DNA from 3 places in the Bradyrhizobium sp. AUGA SZCCT0222 genome. Region 1 is predicted to be linked to each of the others. Evidence: predicted binding sites of a transcription regulator. Region 1 holds the regulator's gene; each other region holds the start of a gene.
What was found. Region 1 encodes PhoB, which activates phosphate uptake and scavenging genes when phosphate is short. Its sites were predicted from a motif close to TGTCATNNANCTGTCAT; they were not measured.

Region 1 (5,301 bases):
CGCTGATATCGAGAAAGTGACGTAGGGACTTGCTCATCACCCCGCCGCCTTCTTCTTGTCGCCTGACAGCGCGATGCAGGCGCGTTCGAGGCTTTGGACGGATTGCTCGATCTCGGATTCGGAAACGATCAGGGGCGCGAGGAAGCGCACGACATTGTCGCCGGCGCCGACCGTCAGCAGCTTCTGGTCGCGCAGCGCGGCGACGAGATCGCCCGAGGGCACCACGGCCTTGACGCCGATCAGCAGCCCTTCGCCGCGCACTTCCGCCAGCACGGCAGGATAGCGATCGACCACGGAAGCGAGCTTCTGTTTCAAGAGCAGCGACACTTTCTGCACGTGGTCGAAGAAGCCGGGTTTGAGCATCACGTCGAGCACCGCGTTGGCGGAAGCGATCGCAAGCGGATTGCCGCCGAAGGTCGAGCCGTGCGAGCCCGGCGTCATGCCGGACGCCGCCTCTGCCGTGGCAAGGCAGGCGCCGATCGGAAAGCCGCCGCCGAGCGCTTTTGCCAGCGACATGATGTCGGGGGTGACGCCAAGGCGCTTATAGGCAAACAGATCGCCGGTGCGGCCCATGCCGGTCTGCACCTCGTCGAAAATCAGCAGCAGGCCCTTGTCGTCGCACAATTGGCGGAGCGCCTTGTAGAACGCATGCGGCGCGCTGCGGACACCGCCCTCGCCCTGCACCGGCTCGATCAGGATGGCGGCAGTCTCTGGCCCGATCGCCTTCTTGACCGCTTCGAGATCGCCATGCGCGACCTGGTCGAAGCCGTCCAGCGGCGGACCGAAACCTTCCAGATATTTGGCAGATCCCGTAGCCGCCAGCGTGCCCAGCGTGCGGCCGTGGAACGCGCCCTCGAAGGTGACGAGGCGATAGCGCTCCGGATGTCCCTTGGCGGCGTGATAGCGGCGCGCGACCTTGATCGCGCATTCCATCGCTTCCGCGCCGGAATTACAGAAGAACACCAGATCGGCAAAGCTCTGCTCGCACAGCCTTGCTGCAAGCTTGTCGCCGTCCGGGCTCCGGAACAGGTTCGACATGTGCCAAAGCTTGGTGGCCTGCTCCTGCAAGGCCGCGACCAGATGCGGATGGCAGTGGCCGAGCGCATTCACCGCCACACCCGAGGTGAAGTCGAGATAGCGCTCGCCTGACGTCGAGATCAGCCACGCGCCTTCGCCGCGTTCGAAACCGAGATCGACTCTCGCGAATACGGGAAGCAGATGCGACGGGGCGCTGTTGGTCATGGCTATCACTGACGGTTAGAGACCGGCCACATAGCGTGCATTGGCGCGAACGCGGCACAGCCGGTCTTGCGAAAACAAAACGTGCCGCCTTTTCGGGGCGGCACGTAGCAAGCATTCTATGCTGGCTTTGGACCGTGTCAACACGCCTAAAAACCGCTTCCCTGCGGTGCAGGATAAAGCAATCCGTAGCATTCCGGTGCCGTGGAAAACGCCAATTGCAATGCATAAGTACCGGAACATGTGGACGCGCGGACGCGGACTCTTGCGCCAGAGTCCCGCCATATTGTAGCGTCTGGGCTGTCGGGTACGACATCTCGTGCGGAAGTACTGACCCCTAGAGTCCATTTTGTAAGGCGTAAACGTTCGGGCGGCTTTTTTGCGCCCGGCGAGGGCTAAGGGATTCTGCCCGCTGGGATTTTTGAGAATTGGCATCGCCAGCGCTGCCCCCGGTTTGGCCGGCTCTGTGCGAAGGGAAGAATGCGATGACGGTATTGACCTGGTCCGACGAGCGCGTCGAGCAGCTTAAAAAGCTCTGGGAGGGCGGACTTTCCGCCAGCCAGATCGCCGCGGAACTTGGAAATGTGACGCGAAATGCAGTGATCGGCAAAGTGCACCGGCTGGGTCTTTCCGGCCGTGCCAAGAGCCCCTCCTCGGCCGCGCCGCGTCAGCGCAAGGCGCGCCCCGCCCAGCAGATGATGCGGGTGGCGCGCCCGGTGTCGCGCGGCAACACCGCGCTGGCCCACGCCTTCGAGGTGGAGATGGAGCCGGATCCGGTCGCCTACGACAATGTGGTGCCGATGAGCCAGCGGCTGACGCTGCTCGAATTGAACGAGGCCACCTGCCACTGGCCGATCGGCGATCCCTCCAGCTCGGAATTCTTTTTCTGCGGCGGCAAGGCGCTCAGCAGCCTGCCCTATTGCGCGCATCACTCGCGCATCGCCTATCAGCCGGCCTCCGATCGCCGCCGCCCGGCGCCGAAGCCGACCAGGTAAGAGCTGCGCTCACAGATGTCGTCCCGGCGAAGGCCGGGACCCATAACCACAGGCGTTCGTGGTTATGCCCGGCTGGAGCTCCAGCTCATTTCAAAAATTGACATCAGTGGTTATGGGTCCCGGCTCAAGGCCGGGACGACAGCGGATTTTGCCGCGCCTTACGCGTCCTACTCCACCTTCGCGAACCGATCATCCAGCGCGTAGCCGGCGCCGCGCACGGTGCGGATCGGGTCCTGTTCGCGGCCGGGGTTGAGCAGTTTGCGCAGGCGGCCGATATGGACGTCGACGGTACGCTCGTCGATGTAGATGTCGCGGCCCCAGACGCTGTCGAGCAGTTGCTCGCGGCTGAACACGCGGCCGGGATGTTCCAGGAAGAACTCCAGCAGGCGATATTCGGTGGGCCCGAGATCGATCGGACGGCCCGAGCGCGCGACGCGGCGCTTCTCGCGGTCGAGTTCGATATCGCCATAGGTCAGCACGGTGGCGAGCCGCTCCGGGCTCGCCCGCCTGAGCAGGCCCTTCACCCTCGCCAGCAGCTCCGGCACCGAAAAGGGTTTTACGATGTAGTCGTCGGCGCCGGTCGCCAGCCCCCGCACCCGTTCGCTTTCCTCGCCGCGCGCGGTCAGCATGATGATCGGCAGCGCCTTGGTCTCCGGCCGTGCCCTTAAGCGACGGCACAGTTCGATGCCGGACAGGCCCGGCAGCATCCAGTCCAGCACGATCAGGTCGGGCACCCGCTCCTTCAGCCGTGTATCGGCGTCGTCACCGCGGGCGACGGTTTCGACCTCATAGCCTTCGGCATCGAGGTTGTAGCGCAGAAGCGTGGTGAGCGCTTCCTCGTCTTCAACCACCAGAATGCGTGCGTTCATCTATGTAAGCCTCTTGTGTTTTGACGCGCTGTCGATACGCGAAAAACGTCTCTCGTTCCGCTGTCAGTTCAGTAACTAGTTTCCCGGCACAGTCGTGGCGAAATTCGTCATGTCGCCCTTCGGGCGCTTGTCGAGGATCTGCTGGCCTTCGATCATGTAGAACACGGTCTCGGCGATGTTGGTGGCATGGTCGCCGATCCGCTCGATGTTCTTGGCGCAGAACATCAGATGGATACAGAACGAGATGTTGCGCGGATCTTCCATCATGTAGGTCAGGAGTTCGCGGAACAGCGAAGTGCAGATGGCGTCGACTTCCTCGTCGCCCTTCCAGACCGCCATCGCCGCCGGCAGGTCGTGCGACGCGTAGGCGTCGAGCACGGACTTGACCTGCGACTGCACCAGATCGGTCATGTGTTCAAGACCGCGGATCAGTTTCAGCGGCTGGAAATCGTTCTCCAGCGCCGCGACGCGCTTGCCCATGTTCTTGGCGAGGTCGCCGATCCGTTCCAGATCGGTGGCCACCCGCATGGCGCCGACGATCTCGCGCAGGTCGATGGCCATCGGCTGGCGGCGGGCAATCGTCAGCACCGCGCGTTCCTCGATCAGGTGCTGCAGGCGGTCGATCTCGGCGTCGGAGGCGACGACGCGTTTTCCCAGCGCAACATCGCGCCGGATCAAGGCATCGACGGATTCGGTGATCATGCGTTCGGCAAGGCCGCCCATTTCGGCGACCAGGCGGGTCAATTCCTGAAGATCGCTGTCGAACGCCTTCGCGGTATGCTCTGAAGCCATTGTCTTCTCCTCGCGATGTGCGCTTAGCCGAACCGGCCGGTAATGTAATCCTGGGTGCGTCGATCGCCCGGCGAGGTGAAAATCTTGTTGGTGTCGTCGAATTCGACCAGTTCACCGAGATACATGAAGGCGGTCTTGTCCGAGACGCGCGCCGCCTGCTGCATGTTATGGGTCACGATGGCGATGGTGTAGTCCTCCGCCAATTCTGTGATCAATTCCTCGACCTTGGCGGTCGAAATCGGGTCCAGCGCCGAGCAGGGCTCGTCGAACAGGATCACTTCAGGGCGCACCGCCACGGTGCGCGCGATGCAGAGCCGCTGCTGCTGGCCGCCGGACAGGCTGAGGCCCGATGCATTCAGCTTGTCCTTGACCTCGTTCCACAGCGCACCGCCACGCAACGCCTTTTCGACGCGGCCGTCCATCTCGGATTTCGATATCTTCTCATAGAGGCGGATGCCGAAGGCGATGTTTTCGTAGATCGTCATCGGAAACGGCGTCGGCTTCTGGAACACCATGCCGACCCGGGCGCGCAGCAGATTGAGATCGAGCTTGGGGTCGAGGATGTTGGTCTGGTCGAGCATCAATTGCCCGGTCGCCTTCTGGCCCGGATAGAGGTCGTACATCCGGTTGAAGATCCGCAGCAGCGTGGACTTGCCGCAGCCGGACGGCCCGATGAAGGCGGTGACGCGGTGGGTGCCGAGCGTGAGGTTGATGTTCTTCAGCGCATGGTGCTCGCCATAGTAGAAGTTCAGGCCGCGCGCGGTCACTTTCGGCGGCGCGTCGGGCAGCGCCACGTGGGGAACGCCCGCGTTGACGGCACTCATGGATACAGAAACTTCGGTCATTTTGCGGTCCTCTCGGCGCCAAGGATGCGCGCGCCAATATTCAGGGCGAGTACGGTCAGGGTGATGAGCAGCGCCCCGCTCCAGGCGAGCTGCTTCCAGTATTCGTAGGGGCTCTGCACGAAGTTGTTGATGGTGACCGGCAGGTTCGCCATCGTCTTGGTGAGGTCGAGGCTGAAGAACTGGTTCGACAGCGCGGTGAACAGCAGCGGCGCGGTTTCGCCGGCGACGCGGGCGGTGGCGAGCAGCACGCCGGTGATGAGGCCACTTCGCGCGGCGCGATAGGCGATCCGCTTGATCACCAGCGAGCGCGGCAGGCCGAGCGCGGACGCCGCTTCACGCAGCGGATTGGGCACCAGGCCGAGCATGTCCTCGGTGGTGCGGACCACCACGGGGATCACGATCACGGCCAGCGCCAGACAGCCGGCAAAGGCCGAGAAGCCGCCCATCGGCACCACGATGGCGCCGTAGACGAACAGGCCGATGATGATCGAGGGCGCGCTGAGCAGGATGTCGTTGATGAAACGGATCACCGAGGTGAGCCGGTCATGCTTGCCGTATTCG
Region 2 (5,301 bases), on a different contig from region 1:
ATTTCCACCGGTTCGCCGTTCGAGAAGACCGCCGGCTACAGCCGCGCCGTGATCGACGGCGATTTCGCCTTTGTCGCCGGCACCACCGGCTATGACTACACCACCATGACGATGCCTGACGATGTCACGAGCCAGTCACGGAACTGCTTCAAGACCATCGAGGCCGCCTTGAAAGAGGGCGGCTTCGCGATGGCCGACATCGTCCGCGCGACCTACTACATCACCGACCTCAGGGATGCGGATGCCCATTTCGCGGTCTGCGGCGAAGTTCTCGACGATATTCGCCCGGCCGCGACGCTTCTGGTGGTCGCGGGCCTCTACAGGCCCGAGATGAAGATCGAGATCGAAGTGACCGCCAAGCGCCGCAGCGCCTGATCCACCCCTCACCATCTGTCCGCCAGCACTTTCCGGAGAAACCATCCCATGAGCCCCGCCTCGCAGATCTACGCGAAGATCACCGGTCCCATCGTCATGGTCGGCTTCGGCTCCATCGGCAAAGGCACGTTGCCGATGATCGAGCGGCATCTCGATTACGACAAGTCGCGCATCACCGTGATCGATCCCAAGGACGAGGGCCGCAAGGCGCATTGCGAGAAGCACAATGTAAAATTCATCCAGCAGGGCGTGACCAGGGACAATTATCGCGCGTTGCTTACCCCGCTGCTCACCGAAGGCGGCGGCCAGGGTTTCTGCGTCAATCTCTCGGTCGATACCGGCTCCACCGACATCATGGAGCTCTGCAACGAGCTTGGCGCTCTCTACATCGACACTGTCAACGAGCCCTGGCTCGGCTTCTATTTCGATTCTTCGAAGGGCCCGGAGGCGCGCTCCAACTACGCCCTTCGCGAAGCGACGCTGGCCGCCAAGAAGGCGCGCCCCGCGGGCTCGACGACGGCCGTCTCCTGCTGCGGCGCCAATCCCGGCATGGTCTCCTTTTTCGTCAAGCAGGCGCTGCTCAATGTCGCCGCTGATCTGAAGCTCAATGCCCCCAAGCCGAAGACCAAGGCCGAATGGGCGGACCTGATGCGGCAGGCTGGCGTCAAGGGCATCCACATCGCCGAACGCGACACCCAGCGCTCCAAGTCGCCGAAAGAGCCTGATGTCTTCGTCAACACCTGGTCGGTGGAGGGTTTCCTGTCGGAAGGCGTGCAGCCGTCCGAACTCGGTTGGGGCACCCATGAAAAATGGATGCCCGAGAACGCACGTACCCACGAAGCGGGTTGCGGCGCCGCCATCTACCTGATGCAGCCCGGCGCCAACACGCGCGTGCGCACTTGGTGCCCGACCCGCGGCGCGCAGTATGGCTTCCTCGTCACCCACAACGAGTCGATCTCGATCTCCGATTACTTCACGGTGCGTGACGCATCGGGCACGGCGATCTATCGGCCGACCTGCCACTATGCCTATCATCCGGCTGACGATGCCGTGCTGTCGCTGCATGAAATGTTCGGCCGCGCAGCAAAGATGCAGGAAAAGCACCACATCCTCGATGAGAACGAAATCGTCGACGGCATCGACGAACTCGGCGTGCTGCTGTTCGGCCATGACAACAATGCCTACTGGTACGGCTCGCAGCTCTCCATCGAAGAGACCCGCAAACTCGCGCCCTATCAGAACGCCACCGGCCTGCAAGTGACCTCCGCCGTGCTCGGCGGCATGGTGTGGGCGCTGGAAAACCCGAACCAAGGCATCGTCGAAGCCGACGAGATGGATTTCGATCGTCTGCTGGAAATCCAGATGCCGTATCTCGGCCCGGTAAAGGGATACTACACCGACTGGACCCCGCTGACGGATCGGCCGGGCCTGTTCCCGGAAGACATCGATACCTCCGATCCCTGGCAGTTCCGCAACATTCTTGTGCGATAAGGTATGGTTCCACCTCTGATGCAACGCAGCATCAGGGGCCACCGGTCACCGTAACGCTCGCTTAATAAAATCGCGCAATCCTGAAAGGTACCTCTTTTACGAGGACCTTGAGCCGTCCTGCGTCTCTGCGCAGCGACGCCCCCGGTGGAGCGGTGGAAATGCGCGTCTTTATCGCAATCATGCTATCGGCGGTCGTTTTGGCCGGGTGCAAACCTGACAACAACAACGACATCACCGGCTCGATCGATAACTGCGCGCGCAAGCTCTACAGCTCCTACAATCCCAAGGACCTGAAGCAGTGCATCGCCGTGTGCATCTCCTGCCAGCGCGGCGTGATGACGACCTGCTCGACATCGTGCACGCTCAAGGGCGCTCAGTAGAGCGTCACTTCGCCAAACCGTCGAACGCGAGCGACCCTATAAGCCACTCGTCATTCCGGGATGGCCCGAAGGGCCAGACCTCAGGTGCGCAATTGCGCACCGGGGAATCTCGAGATTCCGGGTTCGATGCTCCGCATCGCCCTCAGATGCGCAATTGCGCATCGGGGAATGACGACTGTCACTTCGCCATGTAATCGAACGCCACCTTCCCCAATCCCAGCGTCAGATCAGCCTTGAAATGCAGCGCGGAGACCACTTCGCGCACCGGAAGCCGGGCAACGTCACACAGCGCGTGGGGAAACAGGCCGAGCGCGGCCGGACCGCTCCATGCTTCCTTCAGCGTGATGTCCTCGAGATGGAAGCGCACCAGTTCGCAGATCCGAGGGCTGCCGTCGACATGCGGGATGATCTTGAGAATGAAGTTCGGCGCCTTCATGCCCTTCAGCACGGCGTCATGATCGACCGGGCGATGCTTGTAACCCATGGTGGCGGAGGCACAGAGCACCGAGCCGTAATGCAGCGAGCCGACCAGCACATCGCTCTCGACTTCGATCTTCGGCTTCGCGAGCTTTTTGGGAAATCCCCAGATTTCGCGGCCGCCGGCGATCGGGCCTTCGTCGTCGAGATACATCGCGTGGGTATAAGCGCCCTCCTCGCCGTTGAGACGGACCGGGATCACCTGGCCGGTTTCGGTGTAGTCGCCGAAGCCGGTCGAGTCGGGCATACGGATGAATTCGTATTTGACGACCGGTTCGCTGACTTCGAGCGGCTCCGGCACCAGGGCGCGAAGCACGTCCGGATCGGTCCGGTAGGTGATGATGAAATATTCGCGGTTGAAGAAGCGATAGGGCCCCGGCGGGAAGGACGGGTTGTTCAGCGGCATCGAATACGCGGTTCGTCTGACATCGTCGATCTTCATGGCCTGCCCCATCTGTCGTAGGCGCGGTCGCGCGATGAGGGCGATTATGGGGGAGCTTGATGGCTCAGGCGAGACTGTAAATCCGGCAGCGTCAGTCAAATCGGCGTCAGAGGGCGCTTCATCCCTCCGTCATTCCGGGGCGCGCGAAGCGCGAGCCCGGAATCCATAACCACGATCGTGAGTATGGATTCCGGGCCTGCGCCAAGTGGCGCATCCCGGAATGACGAAAGACTACTTCTGCTTGATCGGCTCGGCCGTTTTCTCGGCCGGTGCCGGCGGCAGCGCGGGCTGGGCGCCCGCCTTCTGCGCGTCGGCATCGGGTCGCGCCGGTTCGGGCGGCACGTTGGACGGCCGGGTGCCGGTCGTCGTCTCCGCGGGCACCGACGGCCTGGTTTCCGCACCCGGCGTCGATTGCAGCGGCTGGGTGGCCTGCGCCATTTGTTGCGGCGGGCGCGCGCGCAACTCGGCCAGCGACAGACCGGACATCACGAGGCCCGTCGTGACCAGCGCGGCCGCAACGAGAAAATCAATCCGGTAGCTGCGCTTGTTCTGATCGGCAGACATATCGTTCACCGCAAGGTTGTTCGCGATGACAACGGCCGGCGTAGCGCATTGTTCCCCGCCCCGCAGCGTGCGGAACCGGGCAATAACAAAACTAATCCTTGGTGCTGACTTCCCAGGTGGCGTGGCGAACGCCGGGCTGGCGCTGCAGATCGACCGCGACCGCATTCAATTCGTTGGGATCGATCGCGGTGGAAACCAGCGTGGCGACGATCTCCAAGAGGTCATCGCCATGCTCGACCACATTGAGTTCAGCGACCGGATATTTTGCATTCTCCAATCGCTCAACCATGTGGTCGCGCATGTCAGGCAACGCCTCCGCACTGACCGCGAGCTTGAAGTAATAAGTCGCCTCGGAAGCGCGTTCGTCGATCGGAATGCGGTTGATGGCGTTGACCAGCGGACGCAGCAGGGTGTTGCCGGCGACCACGAACACGGTCAGCGCCGCCGCCTGGGCCACCATGTCGGCGCCGGCGCAGGCTCCGACCCCGGCCGATCCCCAGAGCGTCGCCGCGGTGTTCAGGCCGCGGACGTTCAGGCCCTCTTTCATGATGACGCCGGCGCCGAGGAAGCCGATCCCCGAGACGACATAGGCGATCACATGTACGGCGCCTTCGGCAGCCTTCAGATGCATCGCAAGATCGACAAAGGCGGCCGCGCCGACAGCAACCAGCACATTGGTGCGCAGGCCGGCCGTCCGCTGCCGGTATTGCCGCTCGGCGCCGATCAGGGTGCCCAGAACGAACGCCGCGGTCAGGCTGACCAGGGTGTCGAGGAAATCGGCGATCTGGAAGGTCGTCAGGAAGCGCATCTCGGCTTTCTAGGGGAGAGAAGTGACGAATCTATCACAGCCTGAACGATCTGGCCCGTTCCGGCGACTAACGGTCGCCGGCCCGCTTCGCTGCGGGCAACGGCGCTCGATTCGCCTGATTTAGCGGAATTGTCATGAAAAGATTGCTTTACGCCGCGATCGCGCTGCTCGGTATTCAGTGCTCGCCCGCATCTGCGGACCAGAACTGCATGACCGGCTATTACCGCACCAAGCAGCCCGCCTGCGTCGACAGCGTGCTGTCGCAAATGCGAGCCGGCCCAAACGCCGATCCCAGTGCCGTCATTGGATTCCTGGCGCAGATCTTCAGCACGTCGCCCGCAGAGAAGCAGCGCATCCTGCAACTTGAAGCCTCTTCTTACGTCAAATCGGTGAAGCTTGTGGCGCTCTACGGCGCCGGCCTCACGGAAGACGCGCAGAAATTTGCCGAGGAAAACCAGATCACAGCCACGCTGCAGAAAATCGAAAAGAACCAGCCTGCCAAACTTGCCGTGGTGCGGCCGTCGTCGAATGCCGCCGACAATGACCTCCTGATCGGCGCTTATATGGCATCCGGTGACACCAGCTTCATTGAAAGAATCCTCGCCAACTTCTCCAGCGCAGATGACGACATGGCGGGCATTGCCATGCGCATGGGATTCATGAAGGGCAAGTTCGGGCCGAACATGACCGCGGAAGGCCGGGACAACGTGATGGCCAAGATGGCCTGCGACAAATACGCGTGCAAAACCGAGCCCGCCAAATTC
Region 3 (5,301 bases), on a different contig from region 1:
GCGGCCGCATAAATCTCCGCCAGTTCCTCGCCGTGCCGGGCGCCCAGGAATACCGCATCCGGATATTTCCGCTCCAGCGCCACACGGGCCGGGCCATCGCCGACAACAAGCTTGGTGCCGGGGAGATCGAGATCGAGGAACGCCTCGAGATTCTTTTCGACCGCGACGCGGCCGACACTGAGGAACACCGGCTGCGGCAGACAGAGGTCGGCGGTGCGCGGATGAAACAGCGAGGTGTCGACGCCGCGCGACCACAGCACCACATTGCGAAATCCGCGCTGGCGCAATTCAGCTGCAAGCGCCGGCGTCGCCGCCATCACCGCCTGGCTCGGCCGGTGAAACCAGCGCAGCGCGCGCCAGACCCATTTTTCCGGGATCGGCGAGCGCGCCGAGACATATTCCGGAAAGCGCGTGTGGAAGCTGGTGGTGAACGGCAGTCCGTGCTTGCGGCAATAGCGGCGAACCAGAAGGCCGATCGGGCCTTCGGTCGCGATGTGAATGCTGTCGGGCTTGGCCGCTTCGATCAGCGCCGCGATCTTCGCCGGGTAAGGCAGCGCGAGCTGCAAATCCGGATAGCTCGGCATCGCAAAGGTGCGAAACGATTGCGGCGTCAGGAAGCTGACATCGACGCCGAAGCCTTTGGCGGCTTCCGCCATCATGGTCAGCGTCCGTACCACCCCGTTGACCTGGGGATGCCACGCATCGGTCGCGACCAGGATATGCGTCATGCCGCGCGCGCCGCGACGCGGGGGACCGGCGCCAGCCGGCGCTGCGGATCGGCCCAGGTGATGATCTCGAACCGGCCGTCCTCGTGCTCGACCAGTGCGGTGCAGCTTTCGACCCAGTCGCCGCAGTTCATGTAACGGATGCCGTGCTCGTCGCGGATCGTGGCGTAGTGGATATGGCCGCAGATCACGCCATCGGCGCCGTGACGCCGCGCTTCGCCGGCCAGGGTCTTTTCGAATGCGCCGATATAATTCACCGCGTTCTTGACCTTCAGCTTCGCCCATTGCGACAGCGACCAATAGGGAACGCCGAACATGCGCCGGAAGAAGTTGACCAGGCGATTCATCTGAATGGCGAAATCATAGGCCTTGTCGCCGAGATGGGCGAGCCAGCGCGCGTTCTGCACCACCAGATCGAAGATGTCGCCGTGGATGACGAGATAGCGCTTGCCGTCGACGCCCTCGTGAATGGTGTTTTCCACCACGTCGATGCCGCCGAAATGGGTGCCGTAATAGTTGCGCAGGAATTCGTCGTGATTGCCCGGCACGTAGACGACCTTGGCGCCCTTGCGCGCCTTGCGCAGCATTTTCTGCACGAAGTCGTTATGCGATTGCGGCCAGTACCAGTTGGACTTCAGCGCCCAGCCGTCGACGATATCGCCGACGAGATAGATGGTGTCGGCGTCGTGGCTTTTGAGGAAGTCCAGCAACCGGTCGGCTTGCGAGCCGCGGGCTCCGAGATGGACGTCGGAGATAAACAAAGTGCGAAAGCGCCGCTCCGGGCTCTCTTCACTCGAGGAGTCACTACCCATGCCGTGCACCTAACAGATCCCTGTGACAGGGCGATGACAACCGACGCGACTGATAGCCCCACGCGAATCGATGACGCGCCCCTGCAAAAGCGGATAGCAGCGCGATGCGACAGGGAAACGACGGCGCCACCACGTGGATTTACGGAGTTCACCCGCATGCGCACATCGGATCGCTAACTGGTTCGTCGTCCCGGCGAAGGCCCATACGCCGCGGCGCTTGTTTTGAAAAACGATGTTCGACGACTTTCTTTCAATCGCTGACTTCGGTGGCTATGGGTCCCGGCCTTCGCCGGGACGACGTGGATACAGCTTCGCGATCTCGCGACCGCACTGCGCCCGAGCTTTGCCAGAAATTTCCTTGCCCTCCAATGAGAGGGCGCAGGGAAGACCGGGTGCGCGCTGCACCCGCGGTCCCGTGTGCGGTTTGCACAAAACAAAATGCACACGAGCATACAGGGCAGCGGAGAACACCCGGCCTTCCCTGCGCAATGGCTTTACGGCTTATGCCGTGCTCTCCCCGGAGACGAGTTCTTGGTTGACTCCGTCACCGCCGGTTCAGCTCACGCTTAGCCGACGGCTTGACGCCAGCAACGGGCGCCAGGACCACACGGTTTTGCCGTACGCCCATCCACGCCGTCGTCTCAGCGTAAACAAGCGTCCACCGCAACCCGCCCAACGTCCGTGACGACGGCCGACGCCCTTCTGAGTAGGACGGGATGGCCCAACACATATCCCTGATTTGCCTTCTGGTAAACAGAAATATTTTTTATTTTAGGGCTTGACACGATTTCCATAAATCCGAAGTGATTTGCCCGTCGGGCACAATTGGTATGTAGCCTGGATGAGCAACGCGACATCCGGGGCTTCTCTAATCCCGCATATCGCATGCGCTCATGCGGGCTACTTGCTGCGGATCAGCCGGGGCGCGGGCATGCGGCTCCGGCCGGCGCCTTGCGGGCGACGCCCGCTGCTGTCACACTTGTTCCACGTCCTGCGGCAATGACCGCGCAAACCGGCAGGCAGGACAAGCGAGGAAACGATGAAGTTCGTTGCGAACCTGTTCGCCGCGTTGCTGGTGCTGCTCACCGCGCAGACGGCATCGGCGCAGTCCACCTATCCGAACAAGCCGGTGAAGATCCTGGTCGGCTTCACGCCCGGCACCGCGCCGGACCTTGCGGCGCGCATTCTTGCCGAACGGTTTGCCGAGGTCTGGGGCACGCCGTTCGTGGTCGAAAACCTGCAAGGCGCCGGCAGCAACATCGCCACCGAACGCGTCGCCAAGTCGGCCGCCGACGGCACCACACTACTGATGGGCGGCAACTCGGCGCTCGTCATCAATCCGAGCCTCTATGACAAACTGCCGTTCGATCCGATCAAGGATTTTGCGCCGATCTCGCAGGTGTTCATCGCCGCGAACGTGCTCGCCGTTCCGCCCGAGGTGCCGGTCAAGACCGTGGCGGAACTGGTGACACTCGCCAAGGCGCAGCCCGGCAAACTCTCCTACGGCCATGCCGGCGTCGGCACGTCGCAGCATCTCGGCGCCGAACTGTTCAAATACATGGCGCATGTCGACATCGCATCGGTGCCCTATCGCGGCACCACGGCGTTGATGCCCGACCTGCTCGCCAACCGCATCGCGATGTCGTTTGCCAACATCGTGAACGTGGTGCCGCTGGCCAAGGAAGGCAAATTGCGCGCACTGGCCATCACCTCGGTCAGGCGCTCGGCCCTGGCGCCCGACCTGCCGACGATGGCGGAATCCGGATTTCCCGGTTTCGAGGCGGTGCCGTGGTTCGGCCTGCTCGCGCCATCAGGCACGCCACAGGATGTTATCGACAAATTGCACGGCGAAACCGTCAAGGCGCTGGCGCTGCCGGAGGTACGCAAGAAGTTCGACGAACTCGGGCTCGAGATCGTCGGCAATACGCCGGCAGAGTTTGCAGCCGTCATCAAGAAGGAGACGCCCGAATGGGCAAAAGTGATCAGGGACGCCGGCATCAAGCTCGGCAACTAGGTTAAACTGCAAGCGCGCGGACTGCGCCTACCGCTACCCCAGCCGCTCAACCCCACCTGAGGAAACCGCCATGGCCAATTGCATCGTTGTCGTTCAGTTCGATCTGCCGAAGCGATCAGAGGAACAGGCAATCACCGGCGGCACGTCGAGCGCGCCGACCTACCGCGGCCTCGCCACCAAAGGATTGATCCGCAAGGACTACCTGAATGGCGAAACCGGTACCGGCGGCGTCTACCTCTGGGACAGCCGCCAATCGGCGGAAGCCTGGTTTACGGAGGAACGCGTGGCGGAATTGACAAAGCGCTTCGGGGTGCGGCCTCGCCTGACCTGGTACGACACCCATGTCACGGTCGATAATTTGCAGGACGAGACGCGCGTCAACGGCAAGGCGATCGAGGTCGTGGCCTGACGATAGCTGTTGCGGCACTGCGCGTGATTGGATCGCGCGCACTGCGTTACGCGTGCGGAAGATTCTAGGTTCCGCGCGTCGCCGCCGAAGAGTAGCGTTTGCTGCGCTTGCCTTCATTGGGCACGAACTGGGCAAACACTTCCCTGACGCGATCGGCCGGTGTCGCATCCTGCGTGAAGCGCGGCTCCGTCAGTGTTTCCACCTCTCGGGGTGCGTAGATGGCGCTTTGATATAACGACCCATCGAAGCGTGAATCGCTCTCGCTGTCGCGCAGGCAAGCGTCGGAAACAAACAACAATACGAACAGTGCCGATCCTGTGACGTAAAAATACTGAAAAATGGGCATCGCTTATGCGCCTCCTTTTGCAGGAGGATGCACGCGCGCGATAAAGGCCCGGTTTAACGCCGCCCGGATTTTGCCGGAGCGGTTGTTCGCCACTTATCAATTTGCGTAAAATTTTAACAATCGCCGCCTAGCCGCATCGCTCACCGGGCTTCATGGTCGAGAGACGGTCGTCGAGGCTGCCAACCAAATTGCGCGATCGACCGAAGAGATGGAATGGCTCGTTATCTGCGGCGGCGCCCGAGCAGAACACCCAGCAGGAACGCGACAGTGACGGCGTGCAAGGGCGCTTCACGAGCCCAACGAGCCAGGCGATCAAGAGGCGCACCTCGTTGCCGGCCTGCTTCGATGGCGTCGGCAACCGACTGAGTGGTTTCCTTGACCGTTTGAGTAGCCGCCTGAACGGCCTCCCTGGCCTGGTCGAGCTTGCTGGGGCCATCGATAGCTTCGCCGATCATCCGGGTTCTCCGCGGCAACGTCGTAGATTGACGCCCGGGACGGACAATCGTTCCCAGCTCCTTTATTTACGTCGCCCCCGCGCTCAGCCCTTGCGCATTTTGGCGAGCAAGAAGTTGTCGTAATAGTTCTCTGCGATCTGCGTGTAGAACAGCACTTCCTTCATGTAGGCGTCGTGGCTCTCTTTTGTCTTCTTGAAGAGCGGGCTCTTCTCGGCGATTTCGTTCAGATGGTCCTGCGTGGCGGTGTAGCAGGCCTCCATGACCGGTTGCGGGAACGCGCGCAGTTCGGCGCCGCCCGCGATCAGCCGCTTCAGGGCAGCTGGATTGACGCTGTCATATTTCTCGATCATCCAGGCGCCCGCCGCCGCACCTGCCTGGCTGAGGATCGCCTGGTATTGCTTGGGGAGCGCATTCCACTTCTCGTCGTTGACGATCATGTGGAGCATGGCCCCGCCTTCCCACCAGCCGGGGTAATAATAGTATTTTGCTACCTTGTAGAAGCCGAGCTTCTCGTCATCATAAGGACCGACGAACTCCGCA

Region 2: a site for PhoB is predicted at 3,282-3,298, ahead of JQ629_RS34950 (acetoacetate decarboxylase). Genes of this name have one in related genera too.
Region 3: a site for PhoB is predicted at 1,560-1,576, ahead of JQ629_RS14795 (UDP-2,3-diacylglucosamine diphosphatase). Genes of this name have one in related genera too.

The regions. Positions count from the first base shown of each region.
Region 1 covers NZ_JAFCLX010000004.1:3,718-9,018, forward strand. The annotation lists gene argF (ornithine carbamoyltransferase) at 1-37, opposite strand, end outside; gene JQ629_RS04260 (aspartate aminotransferase family protein) at 37-1,242, opposite strand; gene JQ629_RS04265 (GcrA family cell cycle regulator) at 1,725-2,234, shown strand; gene phoB (phosphate regulon transcriptional regulator PhoB) at 2,402-3,103, opposite strand; gene phoU (phosphate signaling complex protein PhoU) at 3,179-3,895, opposite strand; gene pstB (phosphate ABC transporter ATP-binding protein PstB) at 3,919-4,740, opposite strand; gene pstA (phosphate ABC transporter permease PstA) at 4,737-5,301, opposite strand, start outside.
Region 2 covers NZ_JAFCLX010000073.1:14,961-20,261, reverse strand. The annotation lists gene JQ629_RS34965 (RidA family protein) at 1-375, shown strand, start outside; gene JQ629_RS34960 (homospermidine synthase) at 424-1,866, shown strand; gene JQ629_RS34955 (hypothetical protein) at 2,025-2,246, shown strand; gene JQ629_RS34950 (acetoacetate decarboxylase) at 2,425-3,165, opposite strand; gene JQ629_RS34945 (hypothetical protein) at 3,397-3,729, opposite strand; gene JQ629_RS34940 (MgtC/SapB family protein) at 3,821-4,537, opposite strand; gene JQ629_RS34935 (hypothetical protein) at 4,672-5,301, shown strand, end outside.
Region 3 covers NZ_JAFCLX010000014.1:45,223-50,523, forward strand. The annotation lists gene JQ629_RS14790 (glycosyltransferase family 4 protein) at 1-728, opposite strand, end outside; gene JQ629_RS14795 (UDP-2,3-diacylglucosamine diphosphatase) at 725-1,537, opposite strand; gene JQ629_RS14800 (Bug family tripartite tricarboxylate transporter substrate binding protein) at 2,577-3,551, shown strand; gene JQ629_RS14805 (monooxygenase) at 3,622-3,960, shown strand; gene JQ629_RS14810 (hypothetical protein) at 4,025-4,306, opposite strand; gene JQ629_RS14815 (hypothetical protein) at 4,528-4,761, opposite strand; gene JQ629_RS14820 (TRAP transporter substrate-binding protein) at 4,845-5,301, opposite strand, start outside.